DNA from 2 places in the Paraburkholderia sp. SARCC-3016 genome. Region 1 is predicted to be linked to the other one. Evidence: predicted binding sites of a transcription regulator. Region 1 holds the regulator's gene; the other holds the start of a gene.
What was found. Region 1 encodes FliA, which starts transcription of late flagellar genes. Its sites were predicted from a motif close to CTAAAGTTTNNNNNNNNNNNGCCGNTA; they were not measured.
Positions count from the first base shown of each region.

Region 2: QYH69_RS31910 (DUF4088 family protein) is a predicted target of FliA. The motif match lies at 12,628-12,654, and genes of this name have one in related genera.

Region 1 is NZ_JAVHZD010000016.1:141,428-156,893, reverse strand. It holds gene QYH69_RS17785 (flagellar basal body P-ring protein FlgI) at 1-1,211, opposite strand, end outside; gene flgH (flagellar basal body L-ring protein FlgH) at 1,217-1,906, opposite strand; gene flgG (flagellar basal-body rod protein FlgG) at 1,978-2,766, opposite strand; gene flgF (flagellar basal-body rod protein FlgF) at 2,830-3,588, opposite strand; gene flgE (flagellar hook protein FlgE) at 3,669-4,931, opposite strand; gene QYH69_RS17760 (flagellar hook assembly protein FlgD) at 4,956-5,681, opposite strand; gene flgC (flagellar basal body rod protein FlgC) at 5,704-6,126, opposite strand; gene flgB (flagellar basal body rod protein FlgB) at 6,217-6,702, opposite strand; gene flgA (flagellar basal body P-ring formation chaperone FlgA) at 6,986-8,575, shown strand; gene flgM (flagellar biosynthesis anti-sigma factor FlgM) at 8,711-9,052, shown strand; gene QYH69_RS17735 (flagellar protein FlgN) at 9,151-9,597, shown strand; gene QYH69_RS17730 (GSU2403 family nucleotidyltransferase fold protein) at 9,611-10,648, opposite strand; gene QYH69_RS17725 (RNA polymerase sigma factor FliA) at 10,777-11,508, opposite strand; gene QYH69_RS17720 (MinD/ParA family protein) at 11,533-12,402, opposite strand; gene flhF (flagellar biosynthesis protein FlhF) at 12,395-14,251, opposite strand; gene flhA (flagellar biosynthesis protein FlhA) at 14,248-15,466, opposite strand, start outside.
Region 2 is NZ_JAVHZD010000045.1:12-15,477, reverse strand. It holds gene QYH69_RS31965 (helix-turn-helix transcriptional regulator) at 1-567, opposite strand, end outside; gene QYH69_RS31960 (hypothetical protein) at 842-991, shown strand; gene QYH69_RS31955 (acyl-CoA thioesterase) at 1,074-1,580, shown strand; gene fumC (class II fumarate hydratase) at 1,673-3,073, opposite strand; gene QYH69_RS31945 (phospholipase D family protein) at 3,124-4,725, opposite strand; gene QYH69_RS31940 (bile acid:sodium symporter family protein) at 5,127-6,113, opposite strand; gene QYH69_RS31935 (MATE family efflux transporter) at 6,259-7,650, opposite strand; gene QYH69_RS31930 (RNA-binding S4 domain-containing protein) at 7,868-8,086, opposite strand; gene QYH69_RS31925 (hypothetical protein) at 8,418-8,963, shown strand; gene QYH69_RS31920 (hypothetical protein) at 9,019-9,279, shown strand; gene QYH69_RS31915 (ATP-dependent helicase) at 9,435-11,612, shown strand; gene QYH69_RS31910 (DUF4088 family protein) at 11,684-12,463, opposite strand; gene QYH69_RS31905 (AzlD domain-containing protein) at 12,686-13,009, opposite strand; gene QYH69_RS31900 (AzlC family ABC transporter permease) at 13,006-13,677, opposite strand; gene QYH69_RS31895 (AraC family transcriptional regulator) at 13,843-14,670, opposite strand; gene QYH69_RS31890 (CreA family protein) at 14,797-15,309, opposite strand; tRNA gene QYH69_RS31885 (tRNA-Asn) at 15,402-15,466, opposite strand, start outside.

The DNA.
Region 1 (15,466 bases):
CCCGCGGCCTTCATGGCCTGCAAGATCGACATGAGGTCGGCCGGCGTCGCGCCGAGCGCATTCAACGCCTTCACCACGTCCGCGAGATTGGCGCCGGCCGTCACGTATTTGAGCGCCCCGTTGTCCTGCTTGAGCTGGATCTGCGACTGGCGCGCGGCGACCGTCTGCCCGTTCGAGAACGCATTGGGCTGGCTCACCACGGTCTGCGTATTGACGACGACCGACAGATTGCCGTGCGCGACCGCGCAGCTATCGAGCGTCACCATCTGGTTCATCACGATGGAGCCGGTGCGCGCGTTCAGAATGACCTTCGCGGCAGCCTTCGCGGGCTTGATCTCGAGGTTCTGCAACTGTGCGAGGAACGATACCTGCGAGCCCGGATCGCTCGGTGCGTGCAGCTGGATCGTGCGGCCGTCGAGCGCGGTCGCGGTGCCGGGCCCGAACGCATTGTTGACGGCTGCGACAATCTTCTGCGCATTGTCGTAGTCCATGTCGTTCAGGTTCATTTCCATCATGCCGCCGGCCTGCGCGACGTTGACGGGCAACGAGCGCTCGACGATCGCGCCGGCCGCGACGCGACCGGCCGCGAGCTGGTTCACCTGTACGCGGCTGCCGTTCGCGCTGGCACCCGCGCCGCCGACCGCGAGGTTGCCCTGCGCGAGTGCGTAGACCGTGCCGTCCGCGCCTTTCATCGGCGTGAGCAGCAGCGTGCCGCCGCGCAGGCTCTTCGCATTGCCGAGCGACGACACGGTCACGTCGATCGCTTCGCCGGGCCGCGCGAACGGCGGCAGCGTCGCCGTCACCATGACCGCGGCAACGTTCTTCAGCTGCAGGTTCGAGAGCGGCGACACGCCGCCGTTGGTCGCACCGGCCTGCTGGTTGTTGATGCCGATGCCGAGGTTCGCGAGCATGTTCGCGAGCGTCTGCGTCGTGAACGGCGTTTGCGTCGTCTGGTCGCCGGTGCCGTCGAGACCGACGACGAGTCCGTAGCCGATCAGCGGGTTGTCGCGTACGCCCAGAATCGAGACGAGATCCTTGAGCCGCTCGGCATGCGCATCGGGAGCCGAACCGGCGACGAGCGCGAACACCGCGACGGCAAACAGCGCGGCGCTCGCCGCGGCGCGCGCGGACTGCCCGGCGCGGCGCGCGGCAAAGCGCCCGAAGTGGGCGACCGTTCCGGTCAAAGCGTGACGAAGAGTCGAGGCGTTCATCGTCATCACCACGGCGAGATATTGAGGAAGAAGCGCTGCAACCAGCCCATCTGCTCGGCTTCGTCGATATAGCCCTTCGCCGAGTATTCGATCTTCGCGTCGGCCACTTCTGTCGAGAACACCGAGTTGTCGCCGGCCACCGTATTCGGATTCACGACGCCGGAAAAGCGCACCCACTCGTTGCCCTGATTGATCAGCATCTGCTTCTGGCCGCTGACGACGAGATTGCCGTTCGGCAGCACGTTCGTCACCGTGACCGTGATCACGCCGTTGAACGTATTCGATGCATTTGCACCGCCTGCCGCCGTGAACTGGTTCTGTCCGTTCGCCGCGATATTGGCCTTGTTGAAGAGGCCTGACAGGAAGTTGGCCTGCGTAACCGCGACGTTCGTCGAGCCGTTGCGGTTCGCATTCGCGCCGGACTGCTTGGTTGCGTTGATGTTTTCGGCGATGACGATGGTCAGGATGTCGCCGACATTGCGCGGACGCTGGTCTTCGAACAGCGGATGCCCCGCCGTGCCCGGGTTGTAGATCGACCCCGGCGCCTGCAGTTGCGGAGGAACGGGCGGCACCGCGCTCATCGGCTGCTGCACGATCGGTTCTTTCGGCACGAGCGCGCAGCCGGCAAGCGCGCCGGCGAGCGCCCCCGCCGCCGCGAGCCGCAGCGCCGCCTGCGCGGCGCTCGTGCGAACCATAAGACTGATGAGCTGCGACATCTTCGTAACCGCCTGCTGGATAACCACCTGTTCGATGCGACGACGTGCGTTCAAACCTGCATCTGACTGAGCGTCTGCAGCATCTGATCGGACGTGGTCACGGCCTTGCTGTTGATTTCGTATGCGCGCTGGGTCTGGATCATGTTCACCAGTTCCTGCACGACGTTGACGTTCGACGTTTCGACAAACCCCTGTTGCAGCGAACCGATGCCGTTCAGGCTCGGCTGACCGACGTTCGGCGCGCCCGACGATTGCGTCTCCTGGAACAGGTTCTGACCGATCGAGTCGAGACCGGTCGGGTTGATGAACGTCGCGAGCTGGATCGAGCCGATGTTCACCGTATTCGTCGAATTGCCCTGCGTGATCGACACCGTGCCGTCCTGACCGATCGTCAGATTCGTCGCGTTCTGCGGAACCGTGATGGCCGGCTGCAGCGGGAAGCCGCTCGACGTGACGAGCCGGCCCTGCTGGTCCGTCTGGAACGAGCCGTCGCGCGTATAGGCGATCGTGCCGTCGGGCATCTGCACCTGGAAGAAGCCGTTGCCGTTGATCGCGACATCCTTCGAGTTGCCGGTCTGCGTCAGGTTGCCCTGCGTGTACAAACGCTCGGTTGCGACCTGCTGCACGCCCGTGCCGACCTGGCTGCCCGACGGCAGTTCGGTGTTCTGCGTCGAGTTGGCGCCCGGCTGGCGCAGCGTCTGGTAAATCAGATCCTCGAACACCGCGCGCGAACCCTTGAAGCCGTTGGTGCTCACGTTCGCGAGGTTGTTCGAAATCACATCCATCTGCGCCTGCTGCGCATTCATGCCGGTTGCGGCGATGAAGAGGGAACGGTTCACGTCTTATTCTCCTGGTGTTACACCACGTGTTTCAGATGGCTAGCCCGCTTGCGGCAGGACGCGTCAGCTGAAATTCAGCAACTGGTTGGCCGACTGCTCGTTCTGGTCGGCGGTCTGCAGCATCTTCGTCTGCATCTGGAACTGACGCGCGTTCGTGATCATCGAGACCATCGCGTTGATCGGATTCACATTGCTGCCTTCGAGCGCGCCCGAGGCGATCTGCACGTTCGGATCCTGGTCGGCCGGATTGCCGTCGGCCGTACGGAAAAGTCCGTCGTCGCCGCGCGACATCGTGTTCGGATCCGGGTTCACGAGCTTGATCTGATCGACCAGCGCGATTGCGTTCGGCGGATCGCCGGCTGCAATCACCGACACGCTGCCGTCCTTGCCGATCGACACCTGGGCCTCGGGCGGCACTGCGATCGGGCCGCCGTTGCCGATCACCGGCAGGTTGCTCGCGTTGACGAGCTGCCCGTTCTCGTCGACGTGCAGATTGCCGCCGCGCGTGTACGCTTCATTGCCGTCCGGCGTCTGCACGGCAATCCAGCCCTGCCCCTGAATCGCGATGTCGAGCGGGTTGCCGGTCTGCGAAATCGGACCCGGCGTGTAGTCGGAGCCCGGTGTCGCGGACAGCACGAATGTGCGCGTCGTCACGTCGTTGACCTGCGAGCCGTCGCCGAAACTCATCGGCACGGAACGGAAGTTCGCGAGCTGCGCGCGAAAACCCGTGGTCGACGCGTTGGCGAGATTGTTGGCGACGACGGCCTGCTGGTCGAGCGCCTGCGTGGCGCCCGTCATCGCGGTGTAGATCAGTCGGTCCATGACTAGCTCGTGTCCTTTTCTGGCATCCGGCTGCCGGGCGGCTCGCGCATCGATCGCACAGCCGCCCAGGCTTGCCTGCGTTACAGATTGATCAGCGTCTGGTCGATCGTCTGCTGCGTCTTGATCGTCTGCGCGTTCGCCTGATAGTTGCGCTGCGCGGTGATCAGATCGACGAGCGAATTGGTCAGATCCGCGTTCGACGCTTCGACCGCGCTGCCCTGAATCGAACCGAGCGTCGACGTGCCGGCCACGCCCACTTGCGGCTCGCCCGAATCGTTCGTCTGCGCGAACTGGTTGTTACCGAGGTTCTGCAGGCCGTTCGGGTTCGTGAAGGTAGCGAGCAGCACCTGGCCGAGCACCGCGGTGCGGCCGTCCGTGTACGAACCCGTGATCGTGCCGTCGGAGCCGATCGTGAAGTTCGACAGCTGCGAGGTGCCGAAGCCGTCCTGCGAGGGTGCCGAGGTCGCCGCGCTATCGGTGCCGTCGCCGCCGAACTGCGTGGTGCCCGACAGGTCGACCGTGATGGTCTGCGCCGCTGCGCCGTCGGTATTGGGAATCGCAAGACTGAACGAGCCGGCCGGCGTGATGGGGGTGCTCGCCGGGGGCGGGCTCGCCGAAGCAGTCAGCGCACCCGACGAATCGAACGTCATGCTGCCGAGGTCGGTGGGCGTGGCGCCCGACGGACCGCCGAACACTTCCCACTGGCCCGACGTGGCCGACTTCACGAAATACAGGTTGACCGTCGTCTTGGCGCCGAGCGAATCGACGGTCTGGATCGAGGTCGAGAACGTAAAGCTGCTCGGGTCGTTCGGGTCGAACGTTGCGTCTTTCGGTTGCGCCGCGGCGGCATCGAGATTGACGTTGAACGTCGCCTTCGTCGTCGCGACCGGCGGCAGCAGGCTCGAATTCGGAATCTGGATCGGCACGACCTGGCCTGTCTGCAACTGGCCTTGTGCGTTCGCCTGGAAACCCATGATCTTGTTGCCCTCGGCGTCGACGATGAAGCCCGCCTTGTTCTCGACGAGCTGGCCGTTACGCGAGTAGGTGATCGAGCCGTTCGGGTTCAGCATCTGGAAGAAGCCGTTGCCGTTGATCGCCATGTTGGTCGGCACGTCGGTCGTCGTCACTTCGCCCTGCGAGAAATCCTGCTGCACGCCGGCGAGACGCGTACCGATACCGATCTGATTGTTGACTGCGGTTGCGATCGAATTCGCATACAGATCGGCGAACACCGCCGTGCTCTGCTTGAAGCCGACCGTTTGCGCGTTCGCGATATTGTTGCCGACCACGTCGAGGTCGTTCGATGCGGCCGCGAGGCCGCTCAAAGCTGTCTGATAACCCATGTTGCGCTCCGTATCGAATGCTTGTTAAAGGATGGCCGATGCGCCGCCGTTGAGAGGGATGGTCTGGCCAGTCTGCAGGGTGAGTCCTGGTGTTCCGTCGGCCTGCGTGACGACGCCGATCACCGGGAAGCCGGTCAGCGGGACGGGTGCGTTGTCGCCGGTCGCGGCGCCGCCGGCGTCCACGACGTTGAACGTGTAGTTGCCCGTGGGCAGCGGCTTGCCGCCTGCATCGACCGCCTTGAAACTCGGCACCGGAATCACGCCGGCCGGCTGCTGGCCTAGATCGATCGTGTTCACGACGTTGCCGTTCGAATCGACCACCTGCAGCTTCAGGTCCGACGTCGCGGCCGGCAGCTTGATACCGAACGGCGATGCGGCCACCTTGCTCGTGTCGGGCGTGCCGTCGGCGCTAAGCGGATGCGCGACAGTAAACGTATTGCCCGGCACGAGCACCGTGCGGCCGACCAGCGACGCTGCCTGGCCCGCCTCGCTCGCCGACAGTTGCGCGGACAACGAGCCGAGCGACTGGTTCAGCTGCGCGATGCCGCTCACCGTGTCGATCTGCGCGAGCTGCGACGTCATCTGCGAGCTGTCCATCGGCGAGGTCGGATCCTGATTCTGCAACTGCGTGATGAGCAGCTTCAGAAACGTCGACTGAAGGTCGGAAGCCGATGTGCCCGCGTTCGGGCCCATCGTGTCGGTCGGCGCGTTCGTCTGGGTAGTGCCGTTATTTCCAATTGGCGTGCTCAAAAAACTCTCCTTGGCTGCCGGGTCACGTACCGATCGTCAGCGTTTTCAGCATCAGATTCTTCGCGGTGTTCAGCGTCTCGATGTTCGCCTGATACGAGCGCGAGGCCGAGATCATGTTCACCATCTCCTGCACCGGGTCGACGTTCGGCGAGGTCACATACCCGTCCGCGTTCGCCGCGGGGTTGCTCGGGTCGTACGTCGTCTTCATCGGCGTCGGGTCGTCGACCACGCCAGTCACCTGCACGCCGCCGACCTGCTGGCCCGACGCGGAGCGAGCGCCGCCGAGCGGATCGACCGCGAACACCACCTGCTTCGCGCGATAGGGCTTACCGTCCGGACCGGTCGTGCTGTCCGCGTTCGCCAGATTCGACGCGGTGACGTTCAGGCGCTGCGATTCCGCAGTCAGCGCCGATCCCGCCACCTTGAAGATGTTCATCAATGACATGGCCTGTCGAGCCTCCTTCGTTGATCCCGTAGCGTTAATTGAGTGCTGTTGCGCGGCTGGTTATGCCGTTATGTTCTGTTAGCTGCCGAGTTAGCTTCCCGACGTGATCGCCGACAGCAATCCCTTGATCTGCGACGACACGAGCGTCATGCCCGATTCGAGATGCAGCGTGTTGTCGGCGAATTGCACGCGTTCCGAGTCGAGGTCGACCGTATTGCCGTCGAGCGCGGGCTGCACCGGAATCCGGTACCCGAGCCGGCCGTAATCTTCAGCCGGGCCGCCCGTCGGGATCAGCTTCGCCTTGCCGGCCATATGACCGGGCTCGGTCGTCGCGAGCGTCATGCCGGTCGTCACGCCGGCCGGCTGCGCCATCTGAAGCCGCGAAGCGCCGAAGCCCGATTCGCCATTGGCTTGGCGCAACGCACCCGCGAGCGACGACGAGAAATTGATGTCGCGCGCCTTGTAGTTCGGCGTATCGGCGTTCGCAATGTTCGACGACAGCACTTCCTGCCGGTATGCGCGCACGTCGAGCGCTTCCTTGTTGAACGCAAAATCCTGATCGAGCCTGTCAAGCATCGGACACCTCTCCGTATGAACGGTCCGCGGTCATATTCGCCTGCCCGCCCCTGCGCATCCTCGCGGCGGCACATGGTCGGCGGCGGAAGCAATCAGCAAAGGCTTTTTCGCATGGAGTGCATCTTAGGGGCGCGACGCAAGGGCCAATTGAACGAATAGCCGGGGAAGCGCCCCTCTATTCAACGTTTGCGATGGGAGGCCGCTCCCTAGAATTCGTCCTGTGCCGTTAGTACACGCAGGCCGTTGCGGCTCGCGCGTTCGCCCCTGATTCCGGAGAGTTGCCATGACCCTGCCCGCTTTCGCTGCCCTGCCCGGCGTGGTTCGCGCCGCGCGGCTGCACGGCGTGGTGCGGCAGGGGTCGCGTGCATGGCGTGTGTCGTCGGTCGCGGCGGTGCTCGGCATGGCGTTGCCCGGCGCGGGCTTGCCTTTCGCATCGATTGCAGCCGGCGCAATGCCCACGCTTGCGTATGCGCAGGACAATGGCGGACCGATCGTGATCCCCGGCCCCGGCGAAAAAAATCCCGCCGATGCGCAGGCGCTCGCCGCGCGCATGGGCCTCGCCGCTCATTCCACCCAGCCGGGCGCGGCGGCGCTCGCCGCACTGCGTCCGACGCCTGCGGCGCAGCGCGCCCTCGACGCGGACAATGGCCAGATCGTCATTCCAGGAACCGGCGAGCCTGGCGCGCAGCTGGCGCCAGGTGCTTATGCCGCGAACGCGACGAGCGGAACCGTCACGAGCGGGCGCGTCATGACTGCCCGTGCGTTGCCGGCCGTACCGGTGACGCTGCAACGCGTCAGCGTGCAGCCGCCGGCGCAGGGTGTGGCGCCGGTCGTCGTCAGCAACGCGCAGGCGCGCTACAGCGTGCCCGCCTCCGACTTCCACGCGACCGATACGGCGGCCGCGTCGGCGCCGATCCAGATCGATCCGCTTGCCGCGCGCGGCGAGCCGCCGCAACTCGGCGGTGCCGGTGGCAGCACAGCGGCGGTCAGGACACAGCCGACGAATGTGCAGCCGATGACGGCGGAGCAGGCGAACGCTGCCCAGATCAGGGCAGCGCAGCAGTGGGCCGCGCAAGCCGCAGCGCCGGCGCCCCAGCGGCCCGCGCAAACAGCCCAATTGCAGCCCGTGCGTTACACGCCGCCGCGCGCCGCCCTGGCCAATGGCACGGGTCAGTCTGTGGCCACGGTCAACGCCGGCGGCGCCAACACGCTGGCCGCGAGCGCGTCCGATGCCGCCCCGGTTCCCGCCGGCCAGCAGGACGGCGAGACGATCCGCGCCACGGCGCTCGCGTTCCTGCAGCAGCAAACGGCCGGCTTGCCCGGCAAGATCACGATTGACGTCGCGCGTCCCTTCCCGCGCGGCCTCGCGGCCTGCACGGCGCTCGAGCCGTTCATGCCGGTCGGTGCGCGCCTGTGGGGACGCACGTCGGTCGGCGTGCGCTGCGCGGGCGCGCGCCCGTGGACGCTCTATCTGCAGGCGCGCATCTCGCTGCAGGCGACCTACTACACGGCGTCGCGCCAGATCGCGCCGGGCGAAATGCTGACCGCTGCCGATCTCGTCGCCCACGAAGGCGATCTCGCGACCTTGCCGCAAACGGTGATCACGGATCCGTCGCAAGCCGTCGGCGCGGTCGCGCTCGTGCGCATCGGCGCCGGGCTGCCGCTGCGCCAGGACACGATCCGCAGCGCCGCATCGGTGACGGCGGGACAAACGGTGCGCGTCGTCGCATCGGGCGAGGGTTTCTCGATTTCGGCGGAGGGCAGCGCGATGAACAACGCGACGCCTGGCCAGCAGGTGCGGGTCAAGACCACGAACGGCCAGATCGTGACCGGCGTGGTGAAGGACGGTTCGACCGTCGAGATCCAGATGTAAGGCAGATTCGGCCTGAGGAGCGCGTTTCAGACAAGGAAAAGGTGACGGAAGACGGAAAAACAGCGGGCTCCGGTTGCGCTAAAGTTTCAGCCGGCGTTTGCCGATATCACGGTCAAATCGTTCAGGAAGCCCATCGTGAAAGTCGATTCCAGCACCAACCCGAATCTGGCGCCGCTCGGCAACGGCGTGCAGCGCGGCCAGCAAGGCGAAGCCGCCGCTGCCGGCGCCGCCACGGCGCGTACGCCAGCCCCGAGCTCGAGCGGCGGCGCGGCCGCGGACGTCAGCCTGTCGGCGCTCGCGGGCCATCTGCAAGCGCTCGGCGCATCGAGCCCGGCCGATATCGATACGGCCCACGTCGAATCGATCAAGCAGGCAATCCGCGACGGCTCGTTGAAAATCGATGCGTCGAAAATTGCCGATGGCGTGCTCGAAACCGCACGCAGCCTGCTGCAAGGCACCCAGCCGTCCGGCAGCTGAGCGTCCGAACGTTCTTTCTCGGGGCGCTCTCACTGGCGGACGCATGTAGAAACCTGCGTCGCCTGCGTCATGCGGGCGGTTTAACGTTTGAGTGAGAGATGAAAGACGCCCTGCTTGACACCATCATCGACGAATACGCGACCGTCGAAGCCTTTGCCTCCTTGCTCGCCGTCGAACAGAAAGCGCTGACCACGGCGTATCCGGGCGAAATCCTGAAGCCGATCGTCGAGCAGAAAACCTCGATGGCCGACAAGCTCGCGATGCTCGAACGCGCGCGCGAAAACCATTTGCGCGAACGCGGCCTGCCGGCGGGCAAGCGCGGCATGGATCTCGCCGCAGCCGAGGACGCGCGCCTGAACGAGCAGTGGGGCCTGCTGCAGAAATCGGCGGAACGCGCCCGCAAGCTCAACTTCAACAACGGCCTGATGATCCGCACGCGCATGGACTACAACCGCCGCATTCTGGCGGTGCTGCGCGGGACGCCCGAAAAGGCATCGACGTTCTACGGCCCGGACGGCAAGGTGCCGATGTATTCGGGGCTGTAGGCACACGCGCGCTTCAGGCGGCGCGGCTCAGGTCCGCGAGAAAATCGCGCGCACGCTCCGACACATCCAGTTCAAAGTTCACCGCAAGCGCAGCGGCCGTCGACACACGCGGCCGCGCCTTCTTCTCGATCCTTTCCGCCGCCGCTTCCAGCGAGTCCGGGTAGCGCTCCATCAACGCATCGATGAGCACCACCGCCTGGCGGCGATCTTTGCCGGCTTTCGCGGCGAACCCCGGACCGCGCAGCGTGCTGACGACCAGTTTGTGAAGCGCAAATCTGGCGGGATCCGGCACGGTGACCGGAACCGCATGTTCCTTGCCGAGCACAAAGCCGGCCACGGGCTCGTTCAGCAGATATCTGAAGTACGGCAGTCCCGTTGCATGCGCGCGCAGGTGCGGCAGCGGTTTCGTTTCGTACGCTTCGGTGCCCGGCACGAGCAGATCGACCTTCAATGGCTGCCCGCGCGCCTTGAACGACGTCGCGGGCCGGCGCGCGTCGAGTTCCGGCACTTCGAGAAAAGGCAGGCTGCTATCGCGCAGAATGTCGAGGAAGCTGCGATTCTGCGGAATGGCGACCGAAATCGCGCCGGTGCTGCCGATATCGATGTCTTCGGTCCGATAGTTCGCCGACATGCGCACACCGAGTCCGTTTAGCAGCGCGCCGAACGCATGCGAACCGACGAGCACGCCGCCGTGACTGAAAATGCCCGCGTTGTAGAGCGTCGCGATGGTAAGGGCGGCGGAATTGTCGGCTGCGGCGAAACCGGCTTTGCGTAATATCTGAACGTCGGCGGCAAGCCCGCGCATCTCGAAACTTTCCTGCAGTTTCGCGTCGAGCGTGGCGTTGGTTGCCGGCTCGCCCGCGCGGCCGAGCGAGGTTTCGACCCGCTTGCCCGATGCAAGATAGACACGCCAGTAAACGTAGCTTTTTCCGGCGACGGACTTGATCGACGCAGAGCCCGGAGAATGAAGCAGGATTTGCGTTTGCGCGGCGGCACGCTCCGCAACGGAGGCGTACAGCGTTTGCAGCGCATCGTTGTAGAAGGTCGGCATGGCGGCGGAAATTTATACCCTACGATTGCATTGTAGGGTATAAGACCAGCCGGCGCCCTTTTATACCCTATCGTTGCATTGTAGGGTATAAACTCGCGCTGGACCCTTATCAGGCGGGCACGCCCTTTTTAGCTCTCCTCGGCCGCCCACGCCATTTCGCGTAAGCGCGCGCGCAGCCGCGCGACTGCCTGGCTATGCAGCTGGCACACGCGCGATTCGCTCACCTCGATCACGGCGCCGATCTCGCGCAGGTTCATCCCGCGCTCGTAATACAGCGACATCAGCAGCTTCTCGCGCTCGGGCAGCCGCTCGATCGCCTCGATCAGCGCGCCGCGCAGGCTCTCGTCGAGCAATGCCGAGAGCGGGTCCGAGTGATCGACGCAATAGCGGTCGAGGAACGGCTCGTCGTCGGCGGAGCGGTCGAAGTCTTCGTAATAGATGAGCTGGCTGCCGTGCAGGTCCTGCAGCATCGACTGATACTCGTCGAGCGGCATCTTCAGGTGCTGCGCGATTTCAGCTTCGCTGGCCGCGCGGCCGAGCTGCTGCTCGACCTGGTGCACCGCCATCTCGAGCTCGCGCGACGTGCGCCGCACGCTGCGCGGCAGCCAGTCGTTGCTGCGCAGCTCGTCGAGCATCGCGCCGCGAATGCGCTGGCTCGCGTAGGTTTCGAACTGCGCGCCCTGATCTTCCTTGTAGCGGCTCGCGGCGTCGAGCAGGCCGATCATGCCGGCCTGAATCAGATCGTCGAGGTCCACGCTCGCCGGCATTTTTGCCACCAGCTGCAGACCGAGCCGCCGGACCAGCGGCGTGTATTTCGTCAGAACGTCGGCCTGAGAAATCTTTCCTTGAGCGTTGTACATCGAGCTCCCCTTGTCCGCTGCCTGTCAGGCGTGTTGTGCGGACGGTTGTTCGGCGTGTGATGCCGTCGTGACTGCCGCGCTCGCCGCCCACGGCGCGCGCGATGACATCGCTGGCCGCATCGGCCAGTACTGCAATTCCGCGGCAAGGTGCCGGAAGTCGCGCGCGGCAGGTGCCGAAGGAAATGCTTCGACGATGCAGCGCGACAGTTCCGCGGAGCGCGTCATCAGCGGGTCCGCCGCGACGCAGCCGGCGCCTTCGAGCGCCACGGTCAGATAACGCCCCGCGACGGCCGCGAGGTTGTCGAGCGCGAGTTGCGCATCGGAGACGCTGTGCACGTGATTGACGAGCATGCGGAATTGCGCGATCGCATACGCGTAATGCAGACGCTTCATGCAGGCGTACGTATCGGTGATCGCCTGCGCGGCCACGCGCGTGACCATCATGAGGTCGTGTGCCTGCAGCGCGAGGTCGGACAGCATGCCGTCGCGTTCGAACTGCACGTCGATCAGCACGACATCGGCCGTGCTGTCGAACACCGCGGCCAGCTGCGACGGCTTGCACATGTCGCGATGGCTGCGCGGCGCAGCGAGCACCGCGAAGCCCGCGCTATGGCGATCGGTCGCCGCATCGAGCGCCAGCTCGCCGCGCGTAAATGCGACGAAGCGCTCGGCCGCGGCGCCGTTGGGCGTCGCGACGATCGCGTGCGGTTCGCCCGCATGCTCGTCGACGACGAGCACGTCCTTGCCCTGCGCCGCGAGCGCCGCCGCAAGATTGACGACGGTCGTCGAACAGCCGACGCCGGCCGTGCCGCCGGTCACCGCGATCGCGCGCGAACCGTGGCGCGCGAGCAGGCGCCGCAGTCCTTCCGCCTGATCGGACACGAACTTAGCCAAACCGGACCTCATGCTGCTCGGCAGTCGAGCGTGCGGACAGCGCGGAGAGCAGACCCGGCACGTCGTCTTCCTGCGGAACGAACGGCGAATGATCGCGCGGGATGCAGAACGCGCTGCGAACGAGAAATTTCTTTGTCGCGACGTAAAGGTTTTCCGGCACCTTCTGGCCGGTCGAGACGTAGTGCACGGGCAGGCGGTAGCGCAGCACCGCATCGAGCGTGCTGCCGAGATTCGTCGCTTCGTCGAGCTTGGTCAGGATGCAGCCGGCGAGCGGTTGCTTGTCCGGCGCGCTCTGATAGGCCTGCACGACTTCGTTGAGCGTGTCGCCGTGGCAGGTCGCGTTCAGCAGCAGCAGACGCTGCACCGGTTGGCCCGCGCGGCTCAACATCGCGATCTGGTCCGACACGAGGCGGTCGCGCTGGCTCATGCCGATCGTGTCGATCAGCACGATGTGCTTGTTGCGCAGCTCGGACAGCGCGAGCTGCAGGTCCGCGCCGTCCTTCACCGCGTGCACCGACACGCCGAGAATCTTGCCGAAGATGCGCAGCTGCTCATGGCCGCCGATCCGGTAGCTGTCGGTGGTCAGCAGCGCGACCTTGCTCGCGCCGTAGCGCATCACGCAGCGCGCGGCGAGCTTGGCGGTCGTCGTCGTCTTGCCGACGCCGGTCGGGCCCATCAGCGCGAACACACCGCCGCGCTCCATCAGCGCGTCTTCGCTTTCCATCACCGGCAGGTTCGACTCGAGCACCGAGTGCACCCATTCCATGCCCGCGTCGAAGCTTTCGACGGCCGGCAGGTTGTCGACCACCATCCGCACGAGCTGCGCGGAGAAGCCGGCTGCGAACAGGTGCCGCGTGAGCGCCGACTGGATCGGGCTGCGCCGCTGGCTATCGGCCCACAGCAAACCGGCGAAGTGCTCTTCCATCATGCCGCGCAGCGAGGCCAGCTCGTTCATCACCGTTTCGTTGACGATCTGCGACATGCGCGCATTGATCGCGTCGGTGACCGCGGCCGTTACGTTCTCGGGATAGCCGGACGCCGTCGTCGCGCGCTGCGTGGCGCGGCGCGCGGCGAGTTGCGCGGCTTCGCGCGCCCAGTCCGGCGCCTCGTTCGTGAGCGTCGGAATCGCGGCAAGCGAAGCGCCGTGCGGATCGTCGCGGCGCGCGCTCGATGCCGGCTCCGGCGCGAACATCGGTGCCGGCGCTGCGCTCGGCGTGCCCAGGCCCTTCGCAGCGGCGGCCGCAGGCGTGAGCGGCGGCTGTTTGCTGCTGTAGTCGCCGGGCTGGCTATCGCGCTTCGCGGCGATCTGCTGCGCATGGTCGATCAGCCACGGATTCGTTTCGGCCATCGTCGGACGCGGCGCCGGCGCCGGATGCCGTTCCACCGGCTTCATGATCGATGCGGCCGGCACAGCGGGCTTCGCGACCGCAGCCGGTTCGCTCTTCTCGAGGCGCGGCCGCACCGGTTCGATCTCGGGCGCGATCAGCGCGGCCACGGTTTTCGCTTCGGTCGCGCTCGCGCCGGGTTCGCCGTCGGCGCCCGCTTCGGGGCTCGCGCCGAATACCGACGAAAACACGTCGGGCAAACCGCTCGCATACGGATTCGCAAACCCGGAGACCGCGCCGGCACGCACTGCGCCTTCGCCGGCCGCGCCGCCCAGCGCCGCGGCGGCGCGCTTGCCCGCAGCCGGCGCGATGGAGGCGAGTTCGCTGTCGGCAAGCGCGACGATCTCGACGCTGCCGTCGGCGAGCGACCGGTTCGACAGCACGACCGCATCGGCGCCGAGCGCTTCGCGAACGAGGCGCAACGCGTCGCGACTCGTGGCGCCGGTGAATTTACGGATGTTCAAGCTTGACCCCCGATGAGGTTAACGACCTTGATGTTTCTTGTGTCGGGCACTTCCGCGTACGAAAGCACCTTCAGTTGCGGCAGGCTGCGGCGCAGGAAGCGCGCGAGCATGGCGCGCAGCGAGTGCTGCACGAGCAGCACCGGCGCGTAGCCGAAGCTTTGCTGACGAGTCATCGCCCGTTGCGTTTCGGTAAGCAGCGTCTGCGCGAGGCCTGGTTCGAGCCCGGGGTTCGGACCGGTCGTCAGCGCCTGCGCGAGCACGCGCTCGAGATTCGAATCGAGGCCCATCACCTGCATGTCGCCGCTGCCCGGGAACCATTGCTGCGTGATCGCGCGGCCCAGCGCGAGGCGCACGATCGCCGTGAGGTCGTGCGCGTCGGTGACCTTCGGCGTGTGCTCGGCGATCGATTCGAGAATCGTGCGCATGTCGCGGATCGGCACGCCTTCCTCGAGCAGGTTCTGCAGGACCTTTTGCAGCGTCGTGATCGACACCTGCTTCGGAACCAGTTCTTCGACGAGCGACGGCGACGACTTCGTCGTCCGTTCGAGCAGCGCCTGCACTTCCTGGCGGCCCAGCAGTTCGGACGCGTGCATGACGACCAGGTGGTTCAGGTGCGTGGCGACCACCGTGCTCGAGTCGACCACCGTGTAGCCGTACACCTGCGCCTGCTCGCGCAGGTTCGTGTCGATCCAGACGGCCGGCAGGCCGAACGCCGGGTCGGTGGTCGGCGCGCCCGGCAGCGCGGCGCTGACCTGCCCCGGATTGATCGCGAGCCACTGGCCCGGGTACGCCTCGCCGACGCCGATCTCGACGCCCTTCAAGGTGATGCGATAGCCGTTCGGACGCAGTTCGAGGTTGTCGCGGATATGAATGACGGGCGGCAGAAAACCGATTTCCTGCGCGAACTTCTTGCGGATGCTCTTGATCCGCTTGAGCAGCTCGCCGTCCGAGTTGCGGTCGACGAGCGGAATCAGCCGGTAGCCGACTTCGAGGCCGAGCGTGTCGATCATCGTCACGTCGTCCCAGCTCGCCTCGGTGTTCTCGGGCGCGGTCAGCGTGGCCGGCGAAGCCTCGACGAGCGCCGACGCCGACTTGCGCCGCTCGGCGCGCTTCTTCAGCACGCGGCCGAGCTGGATCGCGCCGCCGCCGAGCGCCAGGAACGCGAGGTGCGGCATGTCCGGAATCAGGCCCATCAGCACGAGGATCGAGCCTGTG
Region 2 (15,466 bases), on a different contig from region 1:
CTCGCTCCAGTCCGGGCATGTGCACGCGAAGCGGCGGCGCAGCGCGCGCTGGCTGGCGACGTCGATGCCCCAGCCGGCGAGCCGTTCGGCGCCGGCGGGCGTGGCGTCGAGCCGGTCGCCTTCGCACGAGAGCAGGCCGTCGCCGACGAGCCGCTCATAGACGCGCACCGCCAGTTCGCCGGCCATATGGTCGTAGCACGTGCGCGCATAGCGCATGTCGACGGGCACGGTGCGCGCGGGGCGTGGCGTCGGCCGCTGCGGTGCGGCTGCCTGAGCGAGATTCATGAGCGCTTCGATCGCTGCCGCGATATCGGGCGTCGCGATCCGGTAATAGCGGTGCCGTCCGCGCACTTCGAGCGCGAGCAGACCGCCGTCGGTGAGGCGGGCGAGGTGCGCGCTCGCCGCCGACGGCGAGAGGCCCGCGATCAGCGTCAATTCGCCCGCCGGGCGGGCGCTGCCGTCCATCAGCGCCCACAGCATCGCGGCGCGGCCGGGATCGGCGAGCAGCGCGCCGATACGGCTCAAGCCCGGGAATTGGCCGGTTGCTTCGGTAAGCGGATTGGTCATCGGAGGTCGTCGGGTTTTCTGCAATCGAAGATGCCGGTGCGGCCGGCGCGCGGGGGAGGCGGCGCACCCGTCACGACTCCACTGTAAACCTGGCTCGCATCCGACGTTTCAGGATCGCGCGAAATGTCGGATGCGCAGGTGTCGAACCTGGGAACCGCGGTATCCGGCCGGATCGCCCGCGCGAGGCGCGTCGGCGTTGCGTCCGTCCGTTCCATCTCGCGCAACCTCGCCAGGCTAGAATCGGAAACGCGTTTTATCCGGGAAACACAATCCGATGAAAGTCATTCTTGCCGCTTGCGCGGTCATCGCCGTGCTGTCGTGCGCCGCTTGCGCGCAAGGCGGCGCGAGCACGCCGGTCGGCTCGTCCGGCAGCAGCATCGAGATGTACGGCACGATCGACGAAGGCGTCACGGTGCGCAAGTAAGGCGCGTCGCGGATGGCGGCCCGATTTTTTGCGGCGCTCGTATAATCGGCTCCTTTCAATTCGCAGATCGACCGGAGTCAAGATGAGCACCCCTTCCGCCGCACCGCTGGATCGTTCGGAAACGACCTTCCGCTTTCTGGCCGAGCCGACATCGGTCAACTTCGGCGGCAAGGTGCATGGCGGCGCGTTGATGAAATGGATCGACGAAACCGCGTACGCGTGCGCCGCGGTCTGGTCGGGGCGTTATTGCGTGACGGTCAGCGTCGGCAATATCCGTTTTCGCCGGCCGATTCACGTCGGTAATCTGGTCGAGCTGCGCGCACGCGTCGTCGCGACCGGTCGCACGAGCATGCATATCCATGTGTCGGTGTTCGCCGGCGACCCGAAGGGCGGCGAGCTGATGCAGACTACCGACTGTCTCGTCGTGATGGTGGCCGTCAACGAGAACGGCAATCCGCTGCCGGTGCCGGCCTTCGTACCGGTCACCGACGAACATCATCGCCTTGCGAAGTACGCGATGGACGTGAAGGCGGCGCTCGACGCGATCGTCGAGCTGAAGCCGGAAGAAGTGGCGCAGGGAAAAGTTTGAGATTCGGTTCGAGATTCGGTTTGAGGTGCTCGCGAGGCGTCGGCGCGACGCCTCGCATCATCTGAAGCAGCGAGCCCGACCGGCCGGCTCGCTCAGCCCTTCACGTGGCCGACCATCTCGTGCGGCCGCACCCATTCGTCGAACTGCTGCTCGGTCAGATGACCGAGCGATAGCGCGGCCGCCTTCAGTGTCGTTCCTTCCTTGTGCGCTTTCTTCGCGATCTGCGCGGCCTTGTCGTAGCCGATGTGCGGATTGAGCGCGGTCACGAGCATCAGCGATTCGTTGAGCAGCGTATCGATGCGTGCGCGATTCGGCTCGATGCCGACCGCGCAGTTGTCGTTGAAGCTCAGCGCGCCGTCCGCAAGCAGACGGACCGATTGCAGCACGTTGTGCGCGATCATCGGCCGGAAAACGTTGAGTTCGAAGTTGCCGCTCGCGCCGCCCACGTTCACTGCGACGTCGTTGCCGAACACCTGGCAGCACAGCATCGTCATCGCTTCGGACTGCGTCGGGTTGACCTTGCCCGGCATGATCGAGCTGCCCGGCTCGTTTTCCGGAATCGCCAGTTCGCCGAGACCGCAGCGCGGGCCGCTTGCAAGCCAGCGAATATCGTTCGCGATCTTCATGAGGCTCGCGGCGACGGTCTTCAATGCGCCGTGCGCGAACACGAGCGCGTCGGCCGCGGCCATCACCTCGAACTTGTTCGGCGCCGACACGAACGGCAAGCCGGTCAGCTTGCCGATCGCCGCCGCGACCTGGTCGGCGAATTGCGGATGCGCGTTCAGCCCCGTGCCGACCGCGGTGCCGCCCTGCGCGAGCTGATACAGGTGGGGCAGCGTCGATTCGACATGGCGCATGCCCTGATCGAGTTGCGCGACATAGCCCGAGAATTCCTGACCGAGTGTGAGCGGCGTCGCATCCTGCAGGTGCGTGCGGCCGATCTTCACCACGTCGGCGAATGCCTTTGCCTTGCCGTCGAGCGTATCGCGCAGCGTCTTCAGCGCGGGCAGCAGATGCTTGACGATGCCCACCGCGGCGGCGATATGCATCGCGGTCGGAAACACGTCGTTCGACGACTGGCCGCGGTTGACGTCGTCATTCGGATGCACGAGGCGCGCTTCGCCGCGCTGGCCGCCGAGCAGCTCGCTCGCGCGGTTTGCGATCACCTCGTTGAGGTTCATGTTGGTCTGCGTGCCCGAGCCCGTCTGCCAGACCGCCAGCGGAAATTCGCCGGCGTGTTTGCCTTCGATGATTTCGTCGGCTGCATGAACGATCGCCTTCGCCTTGTTCGCATCGAGCACGCCGAGACCGAGGTTGACTTCCGCTGCGGCGCGCTTGATCACCGCGAGCGCATGAATCAGTTCCGGCGACTGTTTCTCGCTCGAAATCCTGAAGTTCTGCAGCGAGCGCTGCGTCTGCGCACCCCAGAGACGATCGTTCGGCACCGCAATCTCGCCGAACGTATCGCGTTCCATCCGTACATCTTCGGTCATGATTTCACTCCGCTTGAGGTTTGACGACGGCGCGCGGCGGGCGCACGCGGTCAAAGCTCGTCGTCGACTGGTAAAAGCAGGAACAAACCTGTCAGCACATTCCGGTAGAAACCGGCATTCGGGTCCACGTCGTAGGTGACCGTGCGACCGTCTTCCTCGTCGGTCCAGACGAGGTGATACGGGTTCTCCGGTCCGCGGAAAAAGAACCGCGACGGATCGGCAAGCGTGACGTGGTAGCTCGACTCCGGTCCGGTCACGCGGTCGAACAGCGTCGCGACCTGCTCCGCGAGCGGCGCGCTGTGGATCACGAGTCCGAGCTCGGTGTTCAGATGCGCGGAGCGCGGATCGAGATTCATCGAGCCGATCACGAGCGTCTTGCGATCGAACACGAGTGTCTTTGCATGCAGGCTTGCGCGCGATCGCGAGCCGAACATGCCGGTGCGCGTGCCTTGCTCCTGCACCGGCTTGAATTCGTAGAGCTCGACGCCGGCTCTGAGCAGCGGGTCGCGGTATGGACTATAGCCCGCTTGCACCGCGACCGCATCGGTGGCGGCGAGCGAGTTGGTCAGCACTTTCACCTTGACGCCGCGTGCGGTGAGGCCGGCGAGCGCTTTAACGCCCGCGTCGTGCGGCACGAAATACGGCGACGTGATCAGCACTTCCTGCTGCGCATCGTTGACGAGTTCGGCGATACGCGCGATCACCGGGCTCTGGTAATCCGCCTGCGGCAAGCGGACTTTCGCCGGCGCATCGGCGTTGAACTCCGCCGGCGCCCATGTGAGGCCGAGTTCGTCTTTCTGGATTTGCGACGCGAGCGGCGTGGCGTTCAGCGGCTTCGCGTCGTACGGGTCCGCGTTCTTGTGCCAATGCTCGCGCAATGCGTCGCGCGTCTCGTCGAGCTGCTTCGGATCGAACGTCTGCCGGTTGAGCGCGCGCAGCGGGTATGCGCTGCTGTCGTTCCAGTATTCGTCGAAGCTCGCGGAAATTTTCGCGGTGATCGGGCCGGCTGCGAGCACGTCGATATCGCGGAACTGCAGCGTCGGGCTCGCGCTGAAATACTCGTCGCCGAGATTACGGCCGCCGACGATCGCGAGCTGGTTGTCGGCGATCATCGCCTTGTTGTGCATGCGTCGTGTGAAACTGCCGATCTGCGTGAAGAAGTTTTCTGTGCGCTGGTAGAGGCTGCCTTGTGCGCTGCCGAACGGGTTGAATACGCGAATCTCGATGTTCTGATGCGAGTTCAGCGACGCCATGATGTCGTCGAGATCCTTGAAGTTCAGATCGTCGACGAGCATGCGCACGCGCACGCCGTGGTCCGCCGCGTAGAGCGCCGCGGCGAGCAGCAGCTTGCCGGTGGTGTCTTCGTTGGCGATGTAGTACTGCATGTCGAGCGTTTTCGTCGCGGCGCGCGCCAGCGCGATGCGCATCTGCAGCGCTTCGGTGCCGCTCGACAGCACCCGGAAACCCGACTGGCCCGGATGCGCCGCTTCCGGCGCGGCAAGCGCGGCGCCGAGCGGCGTGGCCGTCGATTGCGGCAGCGCGTGCGTGACCGGCGGCTCGAACGACGACGCGGGCGGACGTGTCGCGCAGCCGCTCAATGCAGCTGCTGCAACGGCCGATGCGGCGATGAACGTGGTGCGGGCCAGCGTCAGCGAGGTCTCGCGCGAGCGGCGCAACGTCGAAAGCGTACGAATTACCGGAACAAGTACGGACAGGATCGGCCATGCGCTGCATGGCGCAATTTTGCGACTTTGACGATCGTACGACGGCACGCTGACCCTCCGACTTTTTGACTTCGCGCTAACGCCTCGCGGCCAGGCGTCACGTTGGGAAGGTCATTCTAAGTGGAATCGGCAAAGTGGGTCGGGAAGATCGCAAGCATGGTGCGGGCCAACGTCGCGATGGTCGGGCGAGCGGATCCGCAAGCGACCCTACGCTGACTCGCGAGCCGAGGCCGCGGTCGACCGGCTGTCGCGACGGACTTTCCGATGCCGCATGGCGTCGCGCATGCAGCATCGCGCCGCCGCTATCTGCAGCGGCGCGCGCGGCGAGATCAGCGAGGTTCGCTGTCGAGCGTGGCTGCGCGCTCCGTTTGCATCGTCGTATGCGGTCGATTCGGTCGATGCGGGTCGCGTGCCGGCCGGCCCGCCCAGAAGCCGGCGAGTAATGAACCCGACAGGTTGTGCCATACCGAAAAGAGTGCGCCGGGCAGCGCGGCAAGCGGTGCGAAATAAAGCTTGCCGAGCGTTGCCGCGAGGCCCGAGTTCTGCATGCCGACTTCGATGGCGAGCGTGCGGCAGACGGCTTCGTCGAAGCCGAGCAGGCGCCCGCCCCAGTACCCGCCGAGCAGACCGATGCCGTTGTGCAGCACGACGCCGAGCGCAACGGTGAGACCCACCGACGCGATGCTCGCCTGCGTGCCGCCGACCACGGCGGCGATGATCAGCAGGATCGACACCATCGAAACGAGCGGCAGCACGGGCTCGACGCGGCGTACGAGCCTGCCGCACAAATGGTTGATCGCGAGGCCGGCCGCGATCGGCAGCGCGACGATCTGCACGATGCTCAGCAGCATGCCGCGCACGTCGACGGCAATCGACGCGTCGACGTACAGGCGCGTGAGCAACGGCGTCGCGAACACGCCGACGAGCGTGGACAACGCGCTGATCGTGACCGACAGCGCGACGTCGCCGCGCGCGAGATAGATCATCACGTTCGATGCGGTGCCGCTTGCGACGCTGCCGACGAGGACCATGCCGGCGGTCAGATCGGGCGGCATGCGCAGCAACTTCGCGATGGCCCATGCGGCGAGCGGCATCACGAGATAGTGGAGCACGATGCCGGCGACGACCGGCGCGGGGCGGGTGAAGACGCGCTGAAAATCGGCGATCGACAGCGTGACGCCCATCGACAGCATGATCAGCGTAAGCAGCGCCGTCACGTGCGGCGCGATGCCGGCCACGGACGCAGGCGCGCAGTAAGCGGTCAGCGAAACGAGCACGGCCCACAGCGGAAAGAGACGGGTAACGCGGGAAAGCATCGAGGCGGTCCTGTTGTTGTTGGTGTGTGCGGCGCATTTTACCGGCGGTGCGCGGCGGCGCGCCTCACTGGTTGCGCGCGCAACCAGATCGACGCGATGCCGCGGCATCGTATCGCGCAGGCATGCCGCGACCACCGTCCTTACGTTACGCCTGCACGGCCGCGATATGACGCGCGCTGATCCGGTGAAAGCGCAATGTCATCAGGATCGCGACGCTCGAGAGCCCCGCGGCAAGCCCCCACCAGAGTCCGAGCGCGCCGAGCCTGAAGTGGAACGCGAGCACATACCCGGTCGGAAAGCCGATTCCCCAGTAGCCGAAGGTCGCGGCGATCATCGGCACGCGCGTGTCCTTGAGGCCGCGCAGGCAGCCGGACCCCACCGTCTGCATGCCGTCGACAATCTGGAAGATCGCCGCGACGCCGAGCAGCGAACTGGCAAGCGCGACCGTGTGCGCGTTCGACGGGTCGTCGAGCTGCAGATAGAGGCCGACGATCCAGTGCGGCGCGCTCACCATCACGAGTCCCGACAGCGACATGAAGCCGACGCCGAGCCCGAACGCGGCGAAGCCCGCATGGCGCGCGGCGAGCGGTACGCCCGCGCCCGACCAGTAGCCGACGCGCACATTCGCGGCCTGGCCGATCGCGAGCGGCACCATGAAGGCCACCGACGCGACGTTCAGCGCGATCTGATGCGCGGCAAGCTGCGCTTCCCCGAGCAGGCCGACCATCAGGCCGGTCGCGAGAAACAGTAGCGATTCGACGCCGTACGTGATCGCAACGGGCCAGCCGATGCCGAACAGTTCCCCCATCAGCGGCACGTTGGGCCGTGCCGCGGCCACGAAGTGCCGGTAGCGCGGCCGCAGATGGAGCAGCGCCATCAGCATCAGCGCGGACAGCCAGACGGTGATCGTCGTCGCGACGGCCGAACCGAGAAAGCCCAGACGCGGCAGTCGATATGCGCCGTGAATGAGGCCGTAGTTGAGAAAACCGTTGAACACGACGCTGGCGACCGAGACCCACAGCAAACGCTTCGCCGCGCCGATCGCCGGCAGGAACGAGCGCATCAGACCGACGCCGATCAGGCTCGCGGGCGCGCCCCAGCGCAGCACCGCGCAGTATTCGCCGATGTGCTCGGCGAGCACCGCCGGTTCGCCGAACGTCTTCAGGATCGGTGCCGCGAACGACAGCAGCACGAAGGCGGGAACGGCGAGCAGGATCGAGAGCACGAAGCCGGTCCAGTAGATGTCCGGCACGCGCTCGTCGGCCTGCGCGCCGCGCGCGTGCGAGACGCTGACGCTGACCGACGTCAGCACCCCTTGCAGCAGCGTGACGACGAAGAAGAACAGGTTCGCGCCGAGGCCGCCCGCGGCGAGCGCATCGGGGCCGAGCGAGCCGAGCAGCACCGTGTCGGTGACGCTCATCGCCATCTGCGACAGCTGCGCGATGGCGAGCGGCGCGGCGAGGCGCGCGGTGTCGGCGGCGTGACGCGTCAGCGACGGCGGCCCGGCAAGCGGGGGGGACAGACCGGATTGGGACATGACGGCAGCGTGGCGCGGCACCGCATGCACGGCGCGCGCGGCATGTAATGTTTTTGTCAAAGCGAACAGCTTATTGCGTCGCGCGGCGGCTGTCGATCAGCACGCACGTTCATGGTGCGGAATTTTTGCGAAGCCGGGTGCCCGGGCGGCGCGGCCTCGATCGCAAACGTCGCGAAGCGCCCGGTGCGCAATCGCCGCGCGCACGCGATCGCGGCGCTCACGCTTCGTGGACTGCGATGCGCGTATCGCCGAGCAGCACGACCTGGCCCGCGCGGATCTTGCACGTTTTGCGCAGTTCGATCTGGTCGTCCACTTTCACCGCACCCGATGCGACGAGCGCCTTGGCGGACCCGCCGCTGTCCGCGAGGCCCGTGAGCTTCAGCAGATTGTGCAGTTCGACGTAATCGCCGGTCAGCGTGAAATCGAGGTTGGGCATGGCAGTTGCGGAAAAGGACAACGCATGTCGTCGCGGGACGACGCGCGATGCATCGGAAAGGATTCGCATCATAAGCGAAAGCGAGCGGGGCGTCGCCCTGCGGCGTGACGCGCGAGCGGGTTTGTTCCGAAGACTCGAAGACTTCGCGCGCAACCGGATGTTATGCAGTTGTCAGAGAATGAAACCATCAGTAACAACGGCGGTTGATTACGAACTTCACTCAGAAAAACGCTGTCGGTAGAAGAGCCTGCTGCGTTTTGCATCGGGTCGAACAAGTGCCGGATGTGCGCCGAGGCGCTGCGTCCAGCCGACAACTTCAGAGAGGATCGCCATGACCGAGCTTCGTTCGCTGCTGATCGGCAGCACCATTGCCGCGCTGGCCACGACCGGCGCCGTCGCGCAGACCTCGAGCCAGGGTAGCGAGCCGGGTAGCCAGCGCGTTACCGGGGCGAGTCAGCCCAACCGGGTTTATCAGGTGCCCGCGTCGCCGCAAGCGCCGGCCCCGCAAGCAGCCCAGATCGCGCAGCAAAGCGCGCCGACCACCATGCCGTCGGGCACCCCGCCGAATGCGCCTGCCACGGCGCCCGCCGCGCAAGGCGTGCAAATGCCCGCGCCGACGCCGGCCGGCACACCGCCGCGGCAGACGCTGACCGCCCCGACGCCGCCTGATCCGCTCGTGCAGAAGCGCGATGCCGACGCGCGCGCCAATGCCGAGTATCACGACGCGAAGAAGGCGTCGAAGGCGCAGTACAAGGAACAGTTGAAGAACGCGAAGATCAATCGCGCGGCAGACCGGCAGGCCGCCGCCAACCAGCTGAAGATCGATTCGCAATCGGGCAACGGCACGCAGGTGCCGGATGACGAGACCAAACACTGACTGAACGCGCGCTAGCCGCGCTTACCGATCACCTTGACTGAAGGAGGGATAGCAGATGACCCGATCGACAAACCGGTTGCTTGCCGCATTGATCGTGGGCAGCGTGTCGACGTTCGCCTTTGCGCAAACGTCGCACGATCCGGCCGCCGAGCCGATGACGCACGCCGATAACAAGGCCGCGAAGGAACAGGCGAAGGCCGACAAGAAGGCTGCGGTGGCCCAGGCGAAGGCAGACAGGGAGAAGGCCGACGCGCAGTCGGATGCCAATAAGGCCGCGGCGGATGCGCGCGTGAAGGACGCGAAGAAGCAGGAGTGACAGGCGGCGGCGTGCGTGCCGAAAAAAGGGCGCTTGTCGCCGTACATTGTATGGATATACAGTATGCGTCGCCCTCACTTCGTTTCCGTTCGCACGCCGTGCCTTCCGCCGCCGCTTCCACGTCCGAATCCGCCTTTGCCGCGTCCGGCGCCGATATGCCCGGCGCTTCTGCCTCGCGTGCCGGCGCGTCGGGCGCCGCCGCCTGGCTAGCCAGACTCAATGACGAACAGCGCGCCGCCGTCGAATACGGCGCCGACGACGCCACGCGTGCCCCCGGGGCGCTGCTCGTTATCGCGGGCGCGGGCTCGGGCAAGACAAGCACGCTTGCGCACCGCGTTGCGCATCTGGTCGTCAAGGGCGCGGACCCGCGGCGCATTCTGCTGCTGACGTTTTCACGCCGCGCCGCCCTCGAGATGACGCACCGCGTCACGCGCATCGCCGGCGACGCGCTCGGCGCGCGCGCGGCGCTCGCCCAGGGTTTGACGTGGTCGGGCACGTTCCACAGCGTGGGCGCGCGTTTGCTGCGTGAATACGCTGATCTGATCGGCCTCGCGCAGACCTTCACGATCAACGATCGCGAAGACTCCGCCGACCTGATGAACCTCGTGCGCCACGAACTCGGCTTTTCGGGAAAGGAGCGGCGGTTCCCGTCGAAGTCGACCTGCTTTGCGATCTATTCGCGCGTCGTCAATACGGGTGCACCGCTCGGCGACGTGCTGAACAGCACTTTTCCGTGGTGCCGCGAATGGGAAGCCGATTTGCGCGTGCTGTTTGCCGCGTACGTCGACGCGAAACAGAAGCAAAGCGTGCTCGACTACGACGATCTGCTGCTTTACTGGTCGCATATGGCGGCCGAGCCGTCGATCGCGGCCGATCTGTCGAGCCGCTTCGACCATGTGCTCGTCGACGAATATCAGGACACCAACCGGTTGCAGGCGTCGATCCTGCTCGCGCTGAAGCCCGATGGCCGCGGCCTGACCGTCGTCGGTGACGACGCGCAGTCGATCTATTCGTTTCGCGGCGCGACCGTGCGCAACATCCTCGATTTTCCCGCGCACTTCGACCCGCCGGCGAAGCAGGTCACGCTCGAGCGCAACTACCGGTCGACGCAGCCCATTCTCGCGGCGTCCAATGCGGTCATCGGCCTCGCGTCGGAGCGCTTCACGAAGAACTTGTGGACCGACAAGGCGTCGGCGCAGCGGCCGCGCCTGGTTACGGTCGCCGACGATGCCGCGCAGGCGCGTTATGTCGTCGAACAGGTGCTGGCCGCGCGCGAAGCCGGCGTCAAGCTGAAGTCGCAGGCGGTGCTGTTTCGTGCCGCGCACCATAGCGCCGCGCTCGAGGTCGAGCTGACCCGGCGCAACATTCCGTTCGTCAAGTTCGGCGGACTCAAGTTTCTCGACTCGATACACGTGAAGGACGTGCTCGCGGTGCTGCGCTGGGCGGAAAATCCGCGCGACCGGGTGGCGGGTTTTCGCGTCGTCCAGTTGCTGCCGGGCGTGGGGCCCGCCACGGCGGCGCGCGTGCTGGACATGGCGGCCGGGGCTCCGTCGGCCGGCGTTTCGGCGGCTGGCAACCCCGCGGTCGGCGACGCGGCTCCTGTAGCGGCGCGCACCGCCACGGCTCAAACGCTCGCCGGCTTCGTGCCGCCGCCGCGCGCGCAGGAAGACTGGCCATCGTTCGTCGCACTGATGTCGACGCTGAACGAACGCAAGTCGGTGTGGCCCGCCGAATTCGAGCTGATCCGCCGCTGGTACGAACCGCATCTCGAGCGCAATCACGAAGACGCGATGGTGCGTCACGCGGACCTGCTGCAAATGGAAAGCATCGCCGGCACCTATGCGTCGCGCGAACGGTTTCTGACCGAATTGACGCTCGATCCGCCCGATGCGACGAGCGGCGAGTCCGGCGTGCCGCTGCTCGACGAGGACTATCTGATCCTGTCGACCATTCATTCCGCCAAAGGCCAGGAATGGCGCAACGTATTCGTGCTCAACAGCGTCGACGGCTGCATTCCGTCGGACCTCGCCACGGGCAGCGACGAAGAGATCGACGAGGAGCGGCGTCTGCTGTATGTCGCGATGACGCGCGCGAAGGAAGATCTGCATATCGTCGTGCCGCAGCGCTTCTACGTGCACAACCAGACGCATCTGGGCGACCGGCACGTATGGGCATCGCGTACACGGTTTATTCCAGTGGACCTGGTGCCGCTGTTCGACGCCTACGCGTGGCCACCCGTGGCGGTGACCGCCGCGCCGACCGCGGCAGGGCTGGCGGCTGCCGCGCAAGCCAAAGTGGAAATTGCGGCGAAGCTCAGGAAGATGTGGGAATGAGCGAGCCTCGAGCAGACACCCGGGTGTGATCGCGCAAGCGGCCGCGGGCGCGGAGCAGAGCGCGCCCCACTCTAGCGCGGCTGCCGCTGCTGCTGCTGTTGTTGCGGCGATTGAGGCCGCGGCGCCGGCATAAAGAAGTTGCGCAGCCACGCGGCGAGGCGCGTGAACACGTCGTACGGCTCTTCGACGAAAATCTCCGGCTTCAGCAGCCGCAGGTATTCCATGATCTGCTGCGCTTCCTGCTTCTGAAACGAGCCGTGCGTAATGCCGAGGCGCAACAGACCGCGCAGCTCGCCGAGCTTTTCGCGCGCGGTGCTGCCGAAGCTCGTCTCGCAGGCGACCTTTGCTTCGTACACGCGCTGGCGCAGCGATTCCGCGAGCCGCCACGCGGGCGTCTGCATCGATTCTTCAACGGTCTGAATGTCCTGGGCCGCCGACTTGATCTGCGCGGCGAGCGGATCGACGAGATTCGGATTGCATTGCGCCTCGTTGACGATCGCGGTCGCCCATTCGCGGCATTGCTTCGCGAGTTCTTCAGGCGTCCATTCGGAGCGGGAGGCGAACGCAAAGCCGAAGTCTGTCGCCTGTCGCATCAGAATCGCGACAACGTCAGGGAATTCCTTGTCCAGCGTACGTTTGGCCCATGCGTATTGGCCGCCTTGCAGCATCCGCTGCACGGCGTGCTCGGTCAGCGGCACCATGCTGTCGAGCAGCTTCGCACGCAAAAAATCCTCGAACGACGGCGTCGCAAACTGCGCGTCGAGTTTCAGCGAGACGCGTACGAACGCGTCGAAATCCTTGCGCAACGAGGCGACAGTCTCGTCCTTCAATGAAAGGGTGATTTGCCCCATGTCATATCCCGTTTGGTCATCCGGCGCGGCATCGCATGCGCGAGAGCGGCTTCTGGCCACTGTGTGAAACCGTAAAACTGCGCGATTGAACGATGCGCGACACGGTCGAGGCCGGGCTGCCCGGCGCTCGCGGAAGCATGCCAGGCTGATGGACCTCGACTGTTTATCGGCGGCTGGAATTGAAACTTGAGGAAATCGGCTTCCGCCTGAATCGGCTTCCGCCTATCCAGGCAGCAGCGCTTGCCACACGAAGAACACCGCGAGAGCGGCCGCGATGGTCAGCAGCGGACGTTTCGTCAGCGCGCTGACCGCGACTGCGGCGAGCGCGCCGACCAGCTGCGGGTTGCGCCACGTGAGTTCCGCGCCGCTGCCGTGCGGCGAGACCGCCATCGGCACGATGATCGCCGTCAGCACGGTGATCGGCACGAAGCCGAGCGCGGTGCGTACGAGCGGCGCAAACACGAGCCGGTCGCCGAGCACGAAGACGGTGGCACGAATCAGCCAGGTGATCAGCGCCATGCCAATGATCATCAGCACATCGTTCATCGCGGCGCCTCCGAGGTGGTGCGCCGTGTTTCGCGCGACCTCGACAGCAGAACGCCGACCGCGACGCCGGCGAACACTGCGGCGAGCAGGCCGAGCTTGTACGGCCAGGCCTGCCAGAAGAAGGCGAGCGCGCCCGCGGTGACGGCCGCCGCGAGATAGCGCAACGCGACGAGTTGCGGCACGACGATCGCGATAAACGTCGCGACCATCGCGAAGTCGAGGCCGAGCGACTGCAGGCCCGGAAACGCAGCGCCGAACAGCAGCCCGGCAAGCGTCCAGATCTGCCAGTTCAGATACATCGACAGACCCGAGCCGAGAAAATAGTAAGGGCCGACCGAGCCGGGCGGATGCAGCCGGTAGTGCGCCCATGCGACCGCGAACACTTCGTCGGTGAGCAGGCCGCCGAGCGCCCAGCGCCAGCGCGCCGGCAGATGCGCGACATACGGCGCGAGCGTCGCGCTATACAGCACGTGACGCAGATTGACGACGAAGGTCGTGGCCCAGATCACGGCAAAGCTCGCGTGACCGGCGACGAGGCCGAGCGCGATGAATTGCGCCGAGCCGGCGAACACGATCAGCGACATCAGCTGCCCGTGCCACAAATGCAGCGGGCCCGCTGCGACGAGCGTGCCGAAGATCACGCCGAATGGCGCGGCGCCGATCAGCATCGGGATCGTGTCGCGCGCGCCGGCGGTGAATGCGGTGAGGCGGTAGGTGGCTGTCAAGCTGAATTCCTCCGAAGCGTGAGGCTAGCGCAGAGGAGGGCGCCTGGCTTGTACGTTCTTGCGGTGTGGGATGTTCAGGCGCGTGCTCAGGCGCGTGTTCAGGTCGGCTCAGGCGCCTTGCCAGCGGCCCGGCGGCACGCCGAACATCCGGCGGAAGTGTCGCGTGAAGTGGCTCTGATCGGTGAACCCGCTCGCGGCCGCGACCTCGGTGACAGGCACACCGGCGCGCAACGGCGCAAGCGAGCGCTGCAGACGAACCTGGTTGCGCCACGCGTGCGGCGCGAGACCCGTCGCGCGCGTAAAGAGGCGCGCCGCATGAAACGGCGACAACGCCACGGCGTCGGCCAGTTCCGCGAGCGTCACGGGTTCTGCGAGTGCGCTGCGCAGCAGTTCCTGCATCGTGCTTACGCGCTTGTCGCCGATGGCCGCTTGCGGCGCATCGGGCCGCGTGCGGCCGTAGCGGACCAGCAGCGTCGACAGCGCATCGAGCATCGCGGCGTGGGCCGCGAGCGCATCGCTGTTCGCCTCGAGCAGCCGATGCGCGTGCGACAGACGCTGCGCGAGGTCGAGGTCGCGGATCACCTCGGCGTCGAACCACGGTAGCGGTTGCGCGCGCCCCGCGATATCTTCCGCAAGCTGCCGAAGATAGTCGATCGGCGCATACAGCACGCGGTAACGCCAGCCTTCCTCCATCGCGCGCGAACCGGTGTGCAGTTCGCCCGGGTTGATGACCGGCACGCTGCCCGCCTCGGCGACGTAGCGCGAGCCGCGGTACTGGTACGTTTCCGCGCCCGCTTCGATCACGGGAATCGTGTATGCATCGTGCCAGTGCGGCGTGAACGTGTGATCGTGATATTCGGCCGTGAGCAGATCCGCGCCGGGCATGAGCGGCGTGCGCCAGTAGCGGGCGGAATCGCGGAAACGGGTGGTGGTCATCGACTCGGAGCGGCTGGAATCCGGCTAGACTCGCCAGTTTACCGCGCCGCCCGGGCGGACAGACAGAATGCTTTCATTGCCGCTCGAGCCGCGCATCGCGCCTCGACGCGAGGCAGCGCGCTTCGATCATTTCAACGGGATCGTCGTGCCGCCCGGCATCGGCACGGCGCTCACGCTATTTTTCGCGCTGCCGGACACGACCCGGTCGCTGTAGGTCAGATAGACGAGCGTGTTGCGCTTCGCGTCGACGACGCGCACGACGTGCAACGTCTTGAAGATCAGCGACATCCGCTCGGTGAACACGTCGGCCTGCTGCTTGAGCGGTCCGCCCGTGAAGCGGATCGGGCCGACCTGGCGGCACGCGATCGACGCTTCGGTCGGATCTTCGGCAATGCCGAGCGTGCCCTTGATGCCGCCTGTTCGCGCCCGCGACACATAACAGGTCACGCCTTCGACGGCCGGATCGTCGTACGCTTCGACGACGACGCGGTCCGAACCCGTGATATGGAAATTGGTGTTGACGCTTGCGACTTCTTCGGCATGCGCGAGCGGCGCGGCGAGAAGGGCCGCGCTGATTGTCGCGGCGGTCGTCAGAACCGCGCGGATCGCGAGCGGCGCGCGAAGCAGAGTGGGTTTCATCGGGAGACCGGAGCAAAAAGCCACATCGTATACCAGCGTGGTTTCGCTCCGAAAATGCAGAAGGCCCGCACGAAATGCGGGCCTTCGATGTTTGGCTCCCCGACCTGGGCTCGAACCAGGGACCTACGGATTAACAGTCCGGCGCTCTACCGACTGA